DNA from 2 places in the Bartonella rhinolophi genome. Region 1 is predicted to be linked to the other one. Evidence: predicted binding sites of a transcription regulator. Region 1 holds the regulator's gene; the other holds the start of a gene.
The links. Region 1 encodes HrcA, which represses chaperone genes, less so after heat shock. Its sites were predicted from a motif close to GTTAGCACTCNCNNNNNGNGAGTGCTAAC; they were not measured.
Positions count from the first base shown of each region.

Region 2: a site for HrcA is predicted at 4,261-4,289, ahead of groES (co-chaperone GroES). Genes of this name have one in related genera too.

Region 1 is NZ_JBAFWY010000001.1:235,021-243,755, forward strand. It holds gene V5N67_RS00925 (sensor histidine kinase) at 1-1,679, shown strand, start outside; gene V5N67_RS00930 (HPr kinase/phosphatase C-terminal domain-containing protein) at 1,703-2,167, shown strand; gene V5N67_RS00935 (PTS sugar transporter subunit IIA) at 2,296-2,691, shown strand; gene V5N67_RS00940 (HPr family phosphocarrier protein) at 2,709-3,008, shown strand; gene thpR (RNA 2',3'-cyclic phosphodiesterase) at 3,630-4,169, shown strand; gene grpE (nucleotide exchange factor GrpE) at 4,277-4,957, opposite strand; gene hrcA (heat-inducible transcriptional repressor HrcA) at 5,081-6,151, opposite strand; gene rdgB (RdgB/HAM1 family non-canonical purine NTP pyrophosphatase) at 6,471-7,118, shown strand; gene hemW (radical SAM family heme chaperone HemW) at 7,115-8,314, shown strand; gene dapE (succinyl-diaminopimelate desuccinylase) at 8,356-8,735, opposite strand, start outside.
Region 2 is NZ_JBAFWY010000005.1:100,583-109,317, reverse strand. It holds gene V5N67_RS04600 (peroxiredoxin) at 1-509, opposite strand, end outside; gene V5N67_RS04595 (alpha-D-glucose phosphate-specific phosphoglucomutase) at 695-2,323, shown strand; gene fumC (class II fumarate hydratase) at 2,728-4,116, opposite strand; gene groES (co-chaperone GroES) at 4,338-4,634, shown strand; gene groL (chaperonin GroEL) at 4,697-6,340, shown strand; gene V5N67_RS04575 (zinc ribbon domain-containing protein YjdM) at 6,828-7,163, shown strand; gene V5N67_RS04570 (NifU family protein) at 7,614-8,192, opposite strand; gene V5N67_RS04565 (universal stress protein) at 8,237-8,728, opposite strand.

The DNA of each region.
Region 1 (8,735 bases):
TGTACAAACAATTATTTTTTTCTAGTCTTACACGTCGTATTGTCATTTTAAATCTTGCTGCCCTTGGCATTCTTGTTACAAGTATTTTATACCTTAATCAATTTCGTGATGGTTTAATTGAAGCAAAAATCGACAGTTTGTGTATTCAAGGGAAAATTATCGCTGGAGCTATTGCTGCCTCTGCAACTATAGATACAAACTCTATTCTCATTGACCCCCAAAAACTTCTGGAATTACAAGTTGGAGAAAGCATCACACCAGCACCGCAATCAACTGACTCTTGGGATTTTCCTATTAATCCTGAACGCGTCGCCCCACTTTTACGACGTCTTATTACGCCAAAAATAACAAGGGCACGTATATATGATCGTGATGCCACATTGCTTCTTGACTCACGTGTTATTTATTCTAGCGGCGAAGTTTTCAGCTATGACTTACCCTCTATCAAAACTGAACACAATCTATGGAAACGCCTCTATTCATGGTTTTTAAATATTTTTTATGGCAGTGGTATTACCCTTGATAAAAAGCAAGCAAAAAGCAGTACTATTGTCTATCCAGAAGTTTACCGAGCATTGAATGGTTCTCTTGCCACCGCTAGACGGCGAAACAAACAAGGTCAATTAATAGTTTCTGTTGCTGTACCTGTTCAGCGCTATCGTGCAGTGGTGGGTGTTCTTCTTCTCTCAACCACAGGAGCAGACATCGATAACATTGTAAAAGGCGAAAGACTGGTTATTTTTAAAGTTTTTGCCGTTGTTGGTAGTGTACTCTTGGTGCTTTCCCTGTTTTTAGCTCATACGATTGCTTATCCATTAAGCAAACTGTCTGCTTCTGCCAACCGTGTACGCAACGGCAATAATAAACGTGTAGAAATTCCTGACTTTTCTGCACGCGAAGATGAAATTGGTCATCTTTCGGCTTCTATTAGAGATATGACCAATGCCCTTTATACACGAATTGAAGCTATTGAACGCTTCGCCGCCGATGTAAGCCATGAATTAAAAAATCCCCTCACCTCATTGCGCAGCGCTGTTGAAACACTCCCACTAGCTAAAAATAAAGAAGCGCAGACACAATTGTTTGAAATTATCCAACATGATGTGCGTCGTCTTGATCGTTTAATTACCGACATTTCTGATGCATCACGGCTAGATGCAGAGTTTGCTCGTGAAACCGCGCAAATTGTTGATATGGGTCTGCTTTTAGAAACTTTTGTTCATGCTACCCACGAGATACACCGTAATACACAAGCCATTGATATTAGCCTTAATATTGTTCCACGTCCTCATGGCAAAGCTTATCTTGTGTTAGGATATGAACTTCGTTTGGGTCAAGTTATTTCCAATCTCATTGAAAATGCACGCTCCTTTATTCCTAATAATGGTGGGCAGATTCGTATAACTATGAAAAGCACCGCTTCAACTCTCATCTTAACAATTGAAGACAATGGTCCCGGTATTCGCTCAGAAAATATTGAGCATATTTTTGAACGCTTCTATACCGATCGACCAAGCGAAGATTCATTTGGACAAAATTCAGGACTCGGCCTTTTTATTAGTCGACAAATTATCGAAGCACATAATGGGACAATTACAGCTGAAAATATTGTTGACCCCATAACTGAAAATAGTAAAACTGGTGCACGATTTATTATTGTACTTCCCTTTGCCAAATAAGATTCTTATCCAAAGCAAAAAGTATGACAACAAAAAATGAAATACTACATGCAAACTGTCTCCAACTTGGAGGCAAAGGGCTGTTGATTATAGGTCCATCGGGATCAGGAAAATCAGCTCTCACACTTTCCTTACTTGATCGTGCTGGATGGTCAAAACGTGAAGCAAAACTTATCAGTGATGATTATACAATGCTTTGTGTAAAAAATGGAAAACTTCACGGATATACTCCAGAAAATTTACAAGGTGGCATAGAAATTCGCGGTGCTGGTCTTTATACAATAGAATTCGAAAAACAAACAATTATTGACTGCGTTATTCTTCTCGGCTCTGAATATGAACGTTTCTACACAAATCAGACTTTTCAATTTGCGGATTTGCACATTCCTCTTTTAAAGCTTCCCAGCCTTCATGAAGCAGACTGTACAGTCATTTGCCAAGCCATTGAAGCATTCTTTTTTAGAACAATATGGCATAAATCTGTCTAATTTTTTTCAGAAGATAAAAAAATCATTATTTTTTCTCTTTTTTGAAAATTTTTCTTGGAAGTACAGCAAAGCCTTGTAAAATAATACTCTCGCGGTATGGGGTCTTTATTAACAGGAGTTTTTGTAAAATGATTGGACTCGTGCTTGTTACGCACGGCGGATTGGCTATCGAATTTTTACATGCTGTGGAACATGTTATTGGAACACAAGAAAAATTCGCAACAATATGCATATATCCTGATGATGACATTGATCAGCGCCGAAGTGATATTATAGCTGCAATTTCCTCCACAAATACAAATCATGGCGTAATCATATTAACAGATATATTCGGTGGAACACCATCAAATATGGCTGTTTCTGTTACTGAAAAAGGACAGGTTGAAATGATTGCGGGCGTTAATCTTCCCATGCTCATTAAACTAATCTCTATTCGTCAATGCCCTGATATTTCATTATCAGAAGCCTTAAAAATAGCACAAGAAGCGGGGCGCAAATATATTAATGTGCCAAGCATGATTTAGCGGATAATTAAACACTGATGCCCTCTAAAGAAACTCTTCCCAATAATATATTAAGTCGTCATCTCAATATTTGTAATAAACGTGGACTGCATGCACGTGCTTCTGCAAAATTTGTACAAACTGTTGACAATTTTAACGCCATTGTTGAAGTTGAAAAAGATGAAAAAACCGTCGGTGGCTCATCAATTATGGGACTTATGATGTTAGCAGCTTCATCTGGCTGTAACATCACTATCCACGTTTCAGGACCCGAAGCAATTGATGCTCTTGATGCTCTTGAAACACTTATCAAAAATAAATTTGGGGAAGAGAATTAAAGCTCTTCGCCTAAAAAATTATCATCACCTTAATTAAACTCATCATTATTTTAATCAGCTCCCTTTTTTCTTTTATGAATATCAGCATATAATTCCATATAGATGTGAGTGCTTTTAGCATTATAATCATCTCAAATATAAGAATTTATGTCAGTTATATGACAATATTTGTACACACCTCTCTTTAGCCAAATAGCTATCACCATGCTTAACATTTTTAGTTAAATATTTATAAAAGAGAAACATATGATTTTTTAACTAATTATGCTAAAACATCTTGGGTTTATTTTTGACAACCGTGAAGATTATTTTACAATCAAAATTTTAGCAATTTTTTTTATTTTGTATTATATTCGTAAATATTTGTAATGCTGATAATAAAAGTACAAGTAATTTTCTAACCCTATATCTGTGCGATAAATTTTACGTAAATATGGCTCTTGTTAGCATCACAACTATATTTGTAATCAACAAATCTTATAAATTCAATTTATTTACGATAGTCATTTTTTAGCCATTCTTTATCTACATTAATTCTTCTTTAGTAGCATAATAGGAGCTGCTATCAATTTATCTATCGTCATGTTTATGACGGTGTCTTTTAAGCTATAAGGAAGTATCATGCTACGTTTGTTTAGTGCTCTTCAGATTCCTCAAGAAATAACGAAAAAACTTGTATCATTACAGCATGGTTTGCCTCAAGTACAATGGATGAATCCGCAAAATTTTCACATTACTTTGTATTTTTTTGGCGAAGTTGAACGCTGCGTAGCAGATGAAATTATTTGTGCCTTTAACACAATAAAGCTTCCCCCTTTTCAATTACGCACTCATCATTCCAAGGTTTTTGATTCAGAAACTATTCCTGATTCTCTTGTTGTCCGTATTGAACCTTGTGAAACTCTCAATCTTTTGCATGAACAGATACAATGTATTCAAGAACGTTTAAAATTACCTCGTGATCAAAGAAAGTTCACTCCTCACATAACCATTGCACGATTGCTTGATGTTCAACCTGAAGATCTTTCTTCTTATGTATCTTCTAGGTGTGATTTTTCGCTTCCTCTTTTTGATATTGATCATTTTGTTTTATTTTCATCGCCCTCTGTCGATGACAACGTTCCTTATATAGTGCAAGGAAGTTGGGAACTTCAAGCATAAAAGGGCGCTAAAAACACCCTTTAGAACTTCTTTGAAAAATGCCTCAGAAATATGAAACCGCACATAATATTAATAGTTTCATTCTGAGAATATTGTTGCTGATATATTTATGCTGGATCAGGCTCAACGAAAGCTTCTTTTGCTCCACTTTTTGTGACACCAACTATCGCTGGACGTAGGACACGTTCACCGATGATATAGCCTGCTTGAACAACCTGCTGAACGGTATTATCTGGAACATCAGAATTAGGAATTTCAAACATCGCTTGGTGAAAATGGGGATCAAATTTTTGCCCCTCTGGATGAATTTTCTTCACCCCATGACGCTCTAATGCTGCCATCATTGCACGCTCAGTCATTTCAACACCCTCAGCTAATGCTTTCAAACCAGCATCATTTTCCCGTGCACCCTCTGGAATAGCCTCCAAAGCACGATTAAGATTATCAGAAACAGATAACATATCACGTGCAAAATTAGCAATTGAATAAGCTCTCGCATCAGCCACATCACGCGCAGTACGGCGCCGAAGATTTTCCATATCTGCAGCAAGACGTAAAAGTTGGTCTTTTAGTTCTTTATTTTCATCCTGCAAAACATCCAAGGAATTGGTACATTCATCGCCTTCTTTTTTAACATCTGTGCGCTCTTCAACGTCTGCGTGATTTTCTGTTTCATGCATTTTCAAAAATTCATCAGCAGCTTGTTTAAGCGTAGCGTGATCAGCTGGATTTTTCAAATCGCAATTTTCAAATGAAGCGCTAGTAAATTTGTTTTTTTCATTAGACATAAAAATTTCATTCCTTCATAAGACTTGTTATTCTCGATATCGAAACTTTACAGACAAAAATCAAGGGGTATTTACACATCTCAACACAATGAATGTCTATAATAGAATACCCAACCTAATAGTCTAACGCAACAATTGCGACACAAGTTGAGCCGTATAATCAACCATAGGAACGATCCTTGCATAATTAAGCCGTGTCGGCCCAATAATCCCCAAAGCGCCGACGACTCTTTGTTGTGAATCACAATAAGGTGCCACCACTAAGGAAGAACCAGAAAGCGAAAATAACTTATTTTCTGAACCAATAAAGATACGAACGCCCGAACCTTCATCCGTTAAATCGAGCAGTTGTGCCATACTTTCACGCGTTTCCAGATCATCAAACAGATGTCGTAATCGCTCTAAATCTTCTTCTGCTTTTACATTTTCAAGCAAATTGCTTCGCCCACGAACAATAAGATGTATTTTATGATTAGCATCTTCTCCTCCCCAAAGAGCAAGCCCAGTTTCCACAAGATGATGAGACAAATGATCGAGTGCAGCTCGTGTTTCAGAGCATAAACGCGCAATTTCCTCTTTCGCTTCACGCAATGTGCGCCCCTGAATATGTGCATTAAGAAAATTTGTTGCCTCTGTCAATTGTGCATGGGTAACCCCTTCTGGTAAATTAACAATACGATTTTCAACCTCACCTCTTTGAGTCACTAAAACTGCAAGAGCATGCTCTCTATCAAGGCGCACAAATTCAATATGCTTCAATGTTCCTTCATGTTTTGTCGCAAGAACTAGCCCCGCCCCACGTGAAAGATCTGAAAGAACTTGGCTAGCTTGAATGAGAAAATGTTCAACCGATTGTGTATGGCCAGCCTCTTTGACTTGATTTTCAATATTTTCGCGCTCCTGTGTCGGCAAATCACCTGCTTCCATAAATGCATCAACAAAAAATCGTAAGCCTGATTGTGTCGGCATTCGCCCTGCAGAAACATGAGGCGCATAAATCAAACCAAGATGTTCAAGATCACTCATGACATTACGAATCGTTGCAGGTGATAATGTCTGTTGTAAAAGCCGAGAAAGATTTCGTGATCCTACAGGTTCACCATCATTAAGGTAAGCTTCAACAATATGACGAAAAATATCACGCGAACGCTCATCAAGACATTTTAGTTCATCATCAATCGATTTGTGTCTCATCACAATTGTTTCACTACTTTAAAAATACTTGCTTCTTATATAAATCCTGCCAAGGTTTGGTCAAATAGTTTAAAGTGGTGCAAAGGTATATCGCATATTTATCATAAAAAAAATACCATCGTCAAAAAGAAAGATACTTCTCTTGGATTTCTCCCACTGCCCTCTCATCCAATACAGAAAACCTTATTTAAACTAAATATCAGCAAACATACGGAAAAATCATATCTTGTAAAATTTTATAAGACCCATATCATACGATCATTTCAGCTCGTTTTAAATACAGAAAATAGCCACTTCACTTCATTTTGGAGAAATGTATATGAGAAGCATAGCAACTCAAAATCTCGTCATTGCCACACATAACATCGATAAATTGCACGAAATTACTACATTGATCGCTCCTTTTGGTTTAACAACACTTTCAGCAAAGAAGCTCGGTTTGCTCGAACCACAAGAAACAGGAACAACATTTGAAGAAAATGCTTACATAAAAGCTTTTTCAGCTGCAAAAAATACAGGATTTCCTGCCTTATCTGATGACTCTGGCATGGAAGTGGACGCATTAAATGGTGCGCCAGGTGTTTATACAGCTGATTGGGCTCTTCAATCCGATGGTACACGTAATTATTCACAAGCTATGCAAAAAATAGAAAACGAACTTCAAAAAATTGGAGCATATGAAAAAAGCCAACGGAAAAGCCGATTTATATCGGTCATCTGTATTGCATGGCCCGATGGTTACGCAGATTATTTCCGCGGCAGCGTGGAAGGTACATTTATTTGGCCTCCGCGCGGAGATAAAGGTTTTGGCTTTGATCCTATTTTTTTACCAGATGGGTATGAAAATACTTTTGGTGAAATGTCAACGGAGCAAAAACATGGCTGGAAACTCAATGATAAAACACCTCTCTCACATCGCGCGCGCGCTTTCAAGCTTTTTGCAGAAAACCTTTTGGCACTCTCATGAATGAATCTTTTGGTATTTACATTCATTGGCCCTTTTGTACTGCCAAATGCCCCTATTGTGATTTTAATTCACATGTTCGCGTAAATGGGGTGGATCAATCACGTTTTGTAACCGCCTTTGAACGCGAAATAGAAACGCAATACCATAAAATAGGTCCACGTCATATTACGAGTATTTTTATCGGCGGAGGAACACCCTCCCTCATGACGCCTCAGACTGTATATGCCTTATTGCAAGCTATCGCAAAAAAGTGGACAGTCGATAATCAAGTTGAAATCACACTGGAGGCCAATCCATCCAGTGTAGAAGCAGAACGCTTTCGTGGATATCGCGCAGCAGGAGTTAACCGCCTTTCTCTAGGCGTACAAGCACTCAATGACAAAGCACTGCGAAAACTTGGTCGTCTTCATGATGTGAAACAAGCCCTTAACGCTATTACTTTAGCGCGGAAAATCTTTCCACGTTTATCCTTTGATTTAATCTATGCTCGCCCCGAACAAACACTCGAACAATGGAAATATGAACTTTTTCAAGCTATTGATTTGGCAGCAGACCACCTTTCTCTTTATCAATTGACTATAGAGGAAGGCACTGCTTTTAAACGACTTCATGCCGCAGGAAGACTTACCCTTCCCGCATCAGAGCTTGCAGCAGATATGTATCATCTCACCCAAGAAATAACCACTATGTGTGGACTTCCAGCCTATGAGATCTCAAATTATGCAATACCTGGTGCTGAATCAGCGCACAATCTTCTTTACTGGCGTTATCATGAATATGCGGGCTTTGGTCCAGGAGCACATGGACGCTTTATCAAGTACCTACCAAGCGATTCCTCTTCCTTTTCAAAAGCACCTTCATCTCAAATTACAAATCATGAACGTTATGTAACAATAAATGAAAAATATCCCGAACATTGGCTCGAATTAGTCGAAACTACAGGGCATGGCTGCGTCGAAACAGAACAATTGACCAAAGAACAACAAGCAAACGAAATGCTTCTTATGGGCTTGCGCCTTTCAGAAGGTTTGGATCTAACCCGTTATGAAGCTTTAAGCCCCAATGGCTTATCAATGGACAAACTTATCGCTTTACAACAACAAGGATTGGTAAAAATGGTAGGAAACCAGTGCTTAAAAGCCACAACAACAGGACGTATCCTTCTTGACTACATCATCAATCAACTGGCAAATTAAAACACATATGACTTCAACCTGCCATCAAAGTAATCGCTTTTCTACGAAAAAAAATCGACAATAAAACGTTCATAAATAGAAGTGAGGCTTTCCATTGCATCAAGAGCTACACACTCATCTACCATGTGCATAGTCTGCCCTGGTAAACCAAATTCAACCACTGGGCAATAATCCTTAATAAACCGTGCATCAGAAGTCCCACCCGAAGTTGAACACTCTGGTACACTTCCTGTCACACTTTCAATAGCATTTGATAAAGTGTTCACGAGTTTATCATTTTTGGTCACAAAAACACTCCCCAAACTTTGCACCCATTCCAGCTGATAGTAAGGTAAGTGATCATTCTTGTTCTTTGATTGCACCAAAGCAAGACGCTTTTCAATCTCTGTCACAAGCATTTCTTTTGTCCATAGATCATTGT
Region 2 (8,735 bases), on a different contig from region 1:
TTTAAAATACTTTGCGGTGAGGAAACTTCATAAGGGTCTGTCGTGCAATTGTCTGAGAAACCTTCTTCTTCAAACCATTGCTCAATAACTCCATCGTTAATAACAGCAGCATAGCGCCATGAACGCATTCCAAAACCAAGATTGTCTTTGGCAACCAACATTCCCATTTTGCGTGTGAATTCGCCCGAGCCATCGGGGATTAATTTCACATTTTTAATGTCTTGTGTTTTTCCCCAAGCATTCATGACAAAAGTATCATTAACAGAAAGGCAGTAAATTTCATCAATGCCCTCTTTTTTAAACTCATCATAAAGCTTTTCAAAATCAGGGAGCTGAAAGGTTGAGCAAGTAGGCGTAAAAGCTCCTGGAAGAGAAAAGAGAATAACCCGTTTTCCTTTAAAATAAGTATCACTGTTCACATCTTGCCACCGATAAGGGTTATTCCCACCAATTGATTCATCACGCACGCGTGTGTGGAAGGTTACGCTGGGAACTTTTTTGCTCATCATAATTATGCTCCTATATCTTTTATGAGAGGTATGTTTAAAAGCGCGTTGAAGAACGCATTTCAAACAAGTGTATATTATTGCAATGAGTTTGCAAATATTTCATTCTTCCGTCAAGTAGAATCATGGTCGACTTTGGGGGATGTTCACCTTAAAATCAAACAAAAGGATATGAAGGCACTTTCATGATCATAATAAACACAGTTTTGACCACGGCTTTTGATGATCAAAAACTGGGAACATCTGGTTTGCGCAAAAGAGTGTCTGTTTTTCAACAGCCCCATTATGTTGAAAATTTTATTCAATCTCTTTTTAATAGCATTGGGAATGTTGAGGGAAAATTGTTCATTCTTGGAGGAGATGGACGCTATTTTAATCGCACGCTTATTCAAATTGTATTAAAAATGGCAGCCGCTCATGGTATCGCTTGTGTAAAAGTTGGAAGAGGAGGCATTTTATCTACACCTGCTGTTTCACATCTTATTCGCAAATATCATGCACAGGGTGGTATTATTCTTTCGGCAAGTCACAATCCTGCAGGTGCAGATGGGGATTGTGGTATAAAATACAATATCTCTAATGGTGGACCTGCTCCTGATGCTCTGTGTGAAGTTATTTTTGCGACATCAAAACGTCTTTCTTCTTATAAAATTGTTGAAGCTCCAGACGTTGATTTAGAGGTGGAAGGTACGACCTTTATAGGGACTATGCAGGTCGATATTATTGATCCTGTAGAAGATTATGTTGCTTTGATGCAAAAAATTTTTGATTTTGATCGCATTGCTGAGGCAGTTGCAGAAGGATTAACTTTGCGATTTGATGCGATGCATGCGGTGACGGGGCCTTACGCACGAGAAATTTTTGAAAAATGCTTAGGATTTTGTCAGGGGACGGTGGTGAATGGTACTCCTTTGCCAGATTTTGGAGGGAGGCATCCAGATCCAAATTTGATTCATGCTAAGGATCTCTATGATGTGTTGATGTCTGATTATGCACCAGATCTTGGAGCTGCGTCAGATGGCGATGGAGATCGTAATCTCATTATCGGTCGGAAACAATTTGTTACGCCTTCCGATTCTTTGGCTATTATGGTTGCACATGCACATCTTATTAGAGGTTATCGGCAAGGGGTTAGGGGGGTTGCTCGCTCTATGCCAACGGGGCGTGCAGTGGATCTTGTTGCTCAAAAAAAAGGATTGAATTGTTTTGAAACGCCAACGGGCTGGAAGTTTTTTGGGTCGCTTTTGGATGATGAAAAGGTGACTTTTTGTGGTGAAGAAAGCTTTGGAACAGGATCGCATCACATCCGTGAAAAGGACGGTTTGTGGGCTGTGTTATTTTGGTTAAATCTTTTAGCTGTGACGGGAAAGTCTGTAGCACAAATTGTTCAGCAACACTGGTGCACTTATGGACGTTTTTACACTTTACGTCATGATTATGAAGAAGTGGAGATACAAAAAGCATATGCAATCTTGGATCAGTTGCGTACGCATTTACCACAGGCAGGAACAAAAGTTGCTGGATTAACAGTCGAAAAAGCAGATGATTTTGTCTATTGTGATCCTGTTGATCAAAGTGTTAGCACACGACAAGGAATACGCATTTTTTTTGATAATGGAGCACGGTTAGTGGTGCGCTTGTCTGGGACAGGAACGGTGGGCGCTACCTTGCGGCTTTATTTTGAACAGTATGAAAGCGATTCACGCAAACATACAAAAGAGCCGCAAGAAGTGTTTCAACCTTTACAACAAGCGGCACTGCAATTGTTAAATATACATCACCACTTAGGTTGCAAGCGACCCAATATTATTACATAGAAATCTGTATTAAGTGACCTAGTCGTGAGTGGTGAATCATGTTTGAAAAATCAATTGGCTGCTCGTAATCATCTCTAAAAAATCTAGCTTTAACGACTGACGAAACAATCATGATAGCGCTCAGTAACAGCGATGATCTCTAACCCATAAAATCTTCTCATAAAGTGCAAAAGCATAAGCTTTAATACGTGAAGTGCATATCATTTTTGTTGCTTTTACAACTCCAACTGCTTGTTTATAATTAATTTGTTCATGAGCAATTTCTGGCGCAGAAGTTGTTTATGAATATGAGAAAATGTTTCACTGCAGCAGACGGTACTTTAAATTGCTAAAACAACAACTTCCATTTGGGTCGTTCCCGACCCAAATGATTCTATCATAGAGATGATCTGTATTTAAGTGATTTATTGTGGGTGGATCATCTTTTTGGGATCAACCAATTGGTCATAATCTTCTCCAGAAACACCAGCTTTGATAGCTTCAGCACGCAAAGTGGTATCATTTTTATGCGCTGCTTTGGCAATTTCAGCAGCCTTTTCATAACCAATTTTTGGTGCAAGAGCTGTGACTAACATGAGAGAACGTTCCATGAGAGAGTGGATATGGACGCGATTGGCACGGAGTCCTTGAACGCAATGCGTATCAAAAGAACGCATGCAATCTCCAAGAAGGGTAATCGATTGTAAAACATTATAGCCAATCACAGGCTTATAAACATTGAGTTCAAAATGTCCCTGACTTGCGGCAAATGTGATGCTGGTATGATTACCGAAAACTTGACATGCAACCATAGTCATTGCTTCACATTGGGTAGGATTGACTTTCCCTGGCATAATAGAAGACCCTGGTTCATTTTCTGGGAGCTCGAGTTCTCCCAAGCCTGAGCGTGGACCTGAGCCTAAAAATCGAATGTCATTGGCAATTTTGAAAAGATCAGCTGCAAGTGCATTTAAGCTTCCATGGAAATGTGCAAGTGCTCCATGATGTGCAAGTGCTTCAAATTTGTTATGAGCAGTTTTAAAGGTTATTCCTGTAAGAGTGCTGATGTTTTTAGCAAATGCAACGTCAAACCCCTGTGGTGCATTAAGCCCCGTTCCAACAGCAGTGCCCCCTTGGGCAAGCATCTGGACATCGTCAAGAGCTGTTTCAATGCGCTCGCGGTTGGCTTTTAGTGCAGCTCGGTAGCCTGAAAATTCTTGCCCCAACGTTAGGGGTGTTGCATCTTGCGTGTGGGTGCGCCCAATTTTAATGATGTCGGCAAATTCTTCTTCTTTTTTTTCTAAAGTGGTAATAAGGGCATCAAGGATGGGAAATAAGTGTTGGCGTGTTTGTAGTGTAGTTGCAATGTGGAGCGCTGTGGGAAAAGAATCGTTTGATGATTGGCTCATATTGACGTGGTCATTGGGGTGAACGGGTGCTTTGCTGCCAAGTTTCCCTCCCAAGAGCATGCTTGCATGGTTGGCAATGACTTCATTTACGTTCATATTGCTTTGTGTGCCAGAACCTGTTTGCCAGACAGAAAGTGGAAAATGCGTGTCAAATGTGCCTGCAAGGACTTCGTCTGCGGCAGTAACAATCGCTTTCCCTATGTTTTGCGGAAGTTTGCCTTTTTCCATATTTACAAGGGCTGCGGCTTTTTTGATAAGGCTTAAGGCATAGATAACGGTGAGAGGCTGTTTTTCTATACCGATATTAAAATTATGGAGAGAACGTTCAGTTTGCGCCCCCCAATAACGATCTTGGCGTACCGAAATCGTTCCAAAGCTATCTGTTTCCTGACGTGTTTCAACCATGATAAAATCCTTTTATGTTCACAGGTTCATAAAAGGATAGATAACGCAAAATAGAAAATAGAGGCAAGGCTTTGGAGCTTCTTTAAGATAAATTTTATGAGAATTGTTGACATTGTGAAGGAGGGATTTTATATTTTTACCATTGTTAGCACTCATTCCTAGAGAGCGCTAACAATGACTTAAGATTAATGCAATTCTAATTAAGTTTAAGGATTTAGAATATGGCTAACATACAATTCCGTCCACTTCACGATCGTGTCGTTGTCCGTCGAGTTGAATCTGAAAGCAAGACTGCTGGCGGGATTATCATCCCCGATACAGCAAAAGAAAAACCTCAAGAAGGGGAAGTTATTGCTGTTGGCAATGGCGCTCTTGATGATAATGGGAAGCGTGTGCCTTTAGAAGTGAAAGCGGGGGATCGTATTTTGTTTGGAAAATGGTCTGGAACCGAAGTAAAGATTAATGGTGAAGATCTCTTAATCATGAAAGAATCTGACATTATGGGAATTTTGGGGTAATTGAGCCTCTCAATTTTTTCATCTTGTAATATTTTTAGACAAAAACTCCAAGGAGAAATTAAATGGCTGCTAAAGAAGTCAAATTTGGCCGTGAAGCACGTGAGCGTTTGGTGCGTGGTGTTGATATCCTTGCTAATGCTGTTAAGGTAACGCTCGGCCCTAAAGGTCGCAATGTGGTGATTGATAAATCATTTGGTGCACCTCGCATCACAAAAGATGGTGTATCTGTTGCAAAAGAAATCGAACTGGAAGATAAGTTCGAAAATATGGGTGCGCAAATGTTGCGTGAAGTGGCTTCTAAAACCAATGACATTGCTGGTGATGGAACAACAACTGCAACTGTTTTGGGACAAGCTATTGTACAAGAAGGGGTAAAAGCCGTTGCTGCTGGCATGAACCCAATGGATCTGAAACGTGGGATCGATGCTGCTGTTGATGAAGTGGTGGCAAATCTTTTCAAAAAAGCAAAGAAAATCCAAACTTCAGAAGAAATCGCACAAGTGGGAACAATTTCTGCTAATGGTGCTGCAGAAATCGGTAAAATGATTGCTAATGCCATGGAAAAAGTTGGCAATGAAGGTGTCATTACCGTGGAAGAAGCAAAAACTGCTGAAACCGAATTGGAAGTTGTGGAAGGAATGCAATTCGACCGTGGATATCTTTCCCCTTATTTTGTCACAAATGCTGACAAAATGGTGGCAGATCTCGATGATCCTTACATCCTTATTCACGAAAAGAAATTGTCTAATTTACAATCTCTTTTACCAGTGCTTGAAGCTGTTGTTCAGTCTGGCAAACCACTTCTCATTATTGCTGAGGATGTTGAAGGTGAAGCTTTGGCAACGCTGGTTGTCAACAAGCTACGCGGTGGTTTGAAAATTGCTGCTGTGAAAGCTCCAGGATTTGGTGATCGCCGTAAAGCAATGCTCGAAGATATTGCAATCTTGACATCTGGTCAGGTTATTTCTGAAGATGTTGGTATTAAATTAGAAAATGTCACTTTGGATATGCTTGGTCGTGCAAAGAAAGTGAATATTTCTAAAGAAAACACCACGATTATTGATGGTGCAGGGAAAAAAGCTGAAATCGATGCACGCGTTAATCAGATTAAGGTGCAGATCGAAGAAACAACTTCTGACTATGATCGTGAAAAACTGCAAGAAAGACTTGCAAAACTTGCTGGTGGTGTTGCTGTTATCCGTGTTGGCGGTGCAACAGAAGTTGAAGTGAAAGAAAAGAAAGATCGTGTTGATGATGCCTTGAATGCAACACGTGCTGCTGTGGAAGAAGGTATTGTTGCTGGTGGTGGAACAGCGTTATTGCGTGCTGCAAATGCGTTGACTGTTAAAGGAAGCAATCCTGATCAAGAAGCTGGTATCAATATTGTGCGCCGTGCATTACAGGCACCAGCACGTCAAATTGCTACCAATGCAGGTGAAGAAGCAGCAATTATTGTTGGAAAAGTGCTTGAAAATAATTCAGACACATTTGGTTACAACACTGCAACAGGTCAATTTGGTGATTTGATTGCTCTGGGAATTGTTGATCCAGTAAAAGTTGTGCGTTCTGCTCTTCAGAATGCTGCGTCAATTGCGAGCCTTCTCATTACAACAGAAGCAATGGTTGCTGAAGTTCCAAAGAAAGATGCTCCAGTGCCTCCAATGCCTGGTGGTGGAATGGGCGGAATGGGCGGAATGGATTTTTAAAGCCCTTTCGTACAAAGATAAAATTATACAATGATAAAAAAAAACGGGTTTATGCAACCCGTTTTTTTGTACAATCTTTTTTTCATGCGGATAATTTCTCTTTATGCATAATGCATATCTTCTATAAGAGAAAGAGTAGAAAAAATTTCTATGATTTTTTTATCTCATATAGGCATTGCCAGCTCACACAAGCTCTGCCAGCTTGCTACCCAATGCAGGTGAAGAAATAACTGATAACTTTTGGCAAAGTGCTTGAAAATAATGCAGATATATTGATGTGCTATGATTGTACAGCAGATTTTGCTCTTTATGGACGTGTCTTTTTTTTTGCGCTCAGCTTGTGCTTAGTAAATATTTTTGTGAGGAACATCTTTCCTTAAAGAATGTTGTGCTTTGGAAGTATTTTGCTTTAGCAATGGACAAGGAGCACTTCTTGCTCTATGACCCTCGCATATGAATGATTTTTCTTGCGCAAAAGAGGGAATATATGAGCCAATATCCTAAATGTCCTCATTGTAGTGGTCTTTATACCTATGAAGATGGTGATCATTTTGTGTGTCCTGAATGTGCACATGAATGGTCACAAGAGAGTGAAGATTCTTCTCTTACTCATATTGTTTATGATGCTAATGGTCATGTCTTGGCAAATGGGGATAGCGTTATGGTGGTCAAAGACCTTAAAGTAAAGGGTGCTGCATCTGTTCTCAAGAGTGGTACTAAGGTAAAAAATATTCGCTTAGTGGATGGCGATCATAATATTGACTGCAAGATTTCTGGAATTGGTCAAATTGGCTTAAAATCGCAATTTGTTAAAAAAGTTTAATTCGTTACAGTCTGTGAAGCGCTTTTTGCTATGCAAAGCGCATATTTACAAAAATTGATTTACAAGGGTTGAAGTGCGTTTCCACAAGGGATTTTCAATATTCTCAAAGGAGGTATTTGGAGATTTGTTTTGGGGCAATGTGGTATGTTAGAAGTAAGCCATGTCTTTTAAGTGGCAACACTCCATGGTGTCGGTGCGCTTATATTATGTGCATGTGACATTTTCCTTTATTGGTATATTTAAAAATTTCCTCTTTTTTATTACTGCGTCATGACTTCGACACCCTTTATGATGGTCATTAATAAGTGAAGAGGGCGTTATGGTGATGAAAAATCTGTAAAGTTAGAAGGTACTTTGTATCTGTCTTAAAGGATGGTACAAAAATGAAGAATATTCACTTGGGGGAGAGAGTGATAAGAGAGCGATTTTTTGTACAACCTCACCTTGTATTTATTGTGGCATAGCTTCAACACCTAGAACTTCTGGGATAAAATGCCGTAAAAGATTTTCAATGCCGTGTTTAAGCGTTGCGGTTGAGGAGGGACAACCAGCGCAAGCTCCTCGCATGTTAAGGTAAACAATACCATTTTCGAAGCCGCGGAAAGTAATATCTCCACCATCATTTGCAACAGCTGGACGAACACGCGTTTCAAGGAGTTCTTTAATTGTTGAGACAATATCAGCATCTTTTTCGGCATAAAATTCTTCATTGAGTGCGTGGGTTTGTGCTTGTGTTGTCGCGTTGGTAGTGATTACTGGATCACCAGACAAAAAATGCTCCATAATTGTACCCAAAATGGCTGGCTTGAGATGCTGCCACTCACCATCTTTTTTGGTTACAGTAATGAAGTCGTAGCCTAAAAAAACACCACTGATATTGGGAATATTAAAGAGTTTAGCCGCTAAAGGTGAACTGTTAACGCTTTCTTCATGAGAACGAAATTCTAATACACCCTCGGGAAGAACCACGCGTCCTGGCAAAAATTTAAGTGTTGCAGGATTTGGTGTGGCTTCAGTCTGAATAAACATATATTCTCCTTTTGCTGTTAAAGCTTAGGTAGGTAATTGAGGTTTTAGGCAACAGATTCAATATCTTCATCTGCAAGATTGCTGGGAATGACGGTCACAGGGATTGAAAAAGCGGCTCCTCGATAAGCGATTAATTGAACAAGCGGCCCTGGTCCTTCGGTATGTTCACTTGCAGCTAAAACAATAAGAGCAATCTCTTTATCTTGATCGATCAGTTTTAAAATTTCATCAACTTTCTTGCCTTCACGTACAATCATTTCTGCGTCAAGAGCGTGAGAGGTATGTACATCATCAGCGATTTGTTTCAGTACTGTATAGGCGTTTTGTGTTAATTCCGTGCGCATAACGTCATTTACACCTAAAAAATGTTGAAACTCTGAACTATCAATGACAGAGAGCAATACCAAAGTTCTTTGGGTATTTTGAGCATGTTGTGCAGCAAAAGCAACAGCACGTCGACATTCTGGTGTTTCATCGATAATGACTAAAATTTTTCGCTTGTGATCTTTTTTCGGGCTTTTGTGCTGAGAAACCATGCATTTT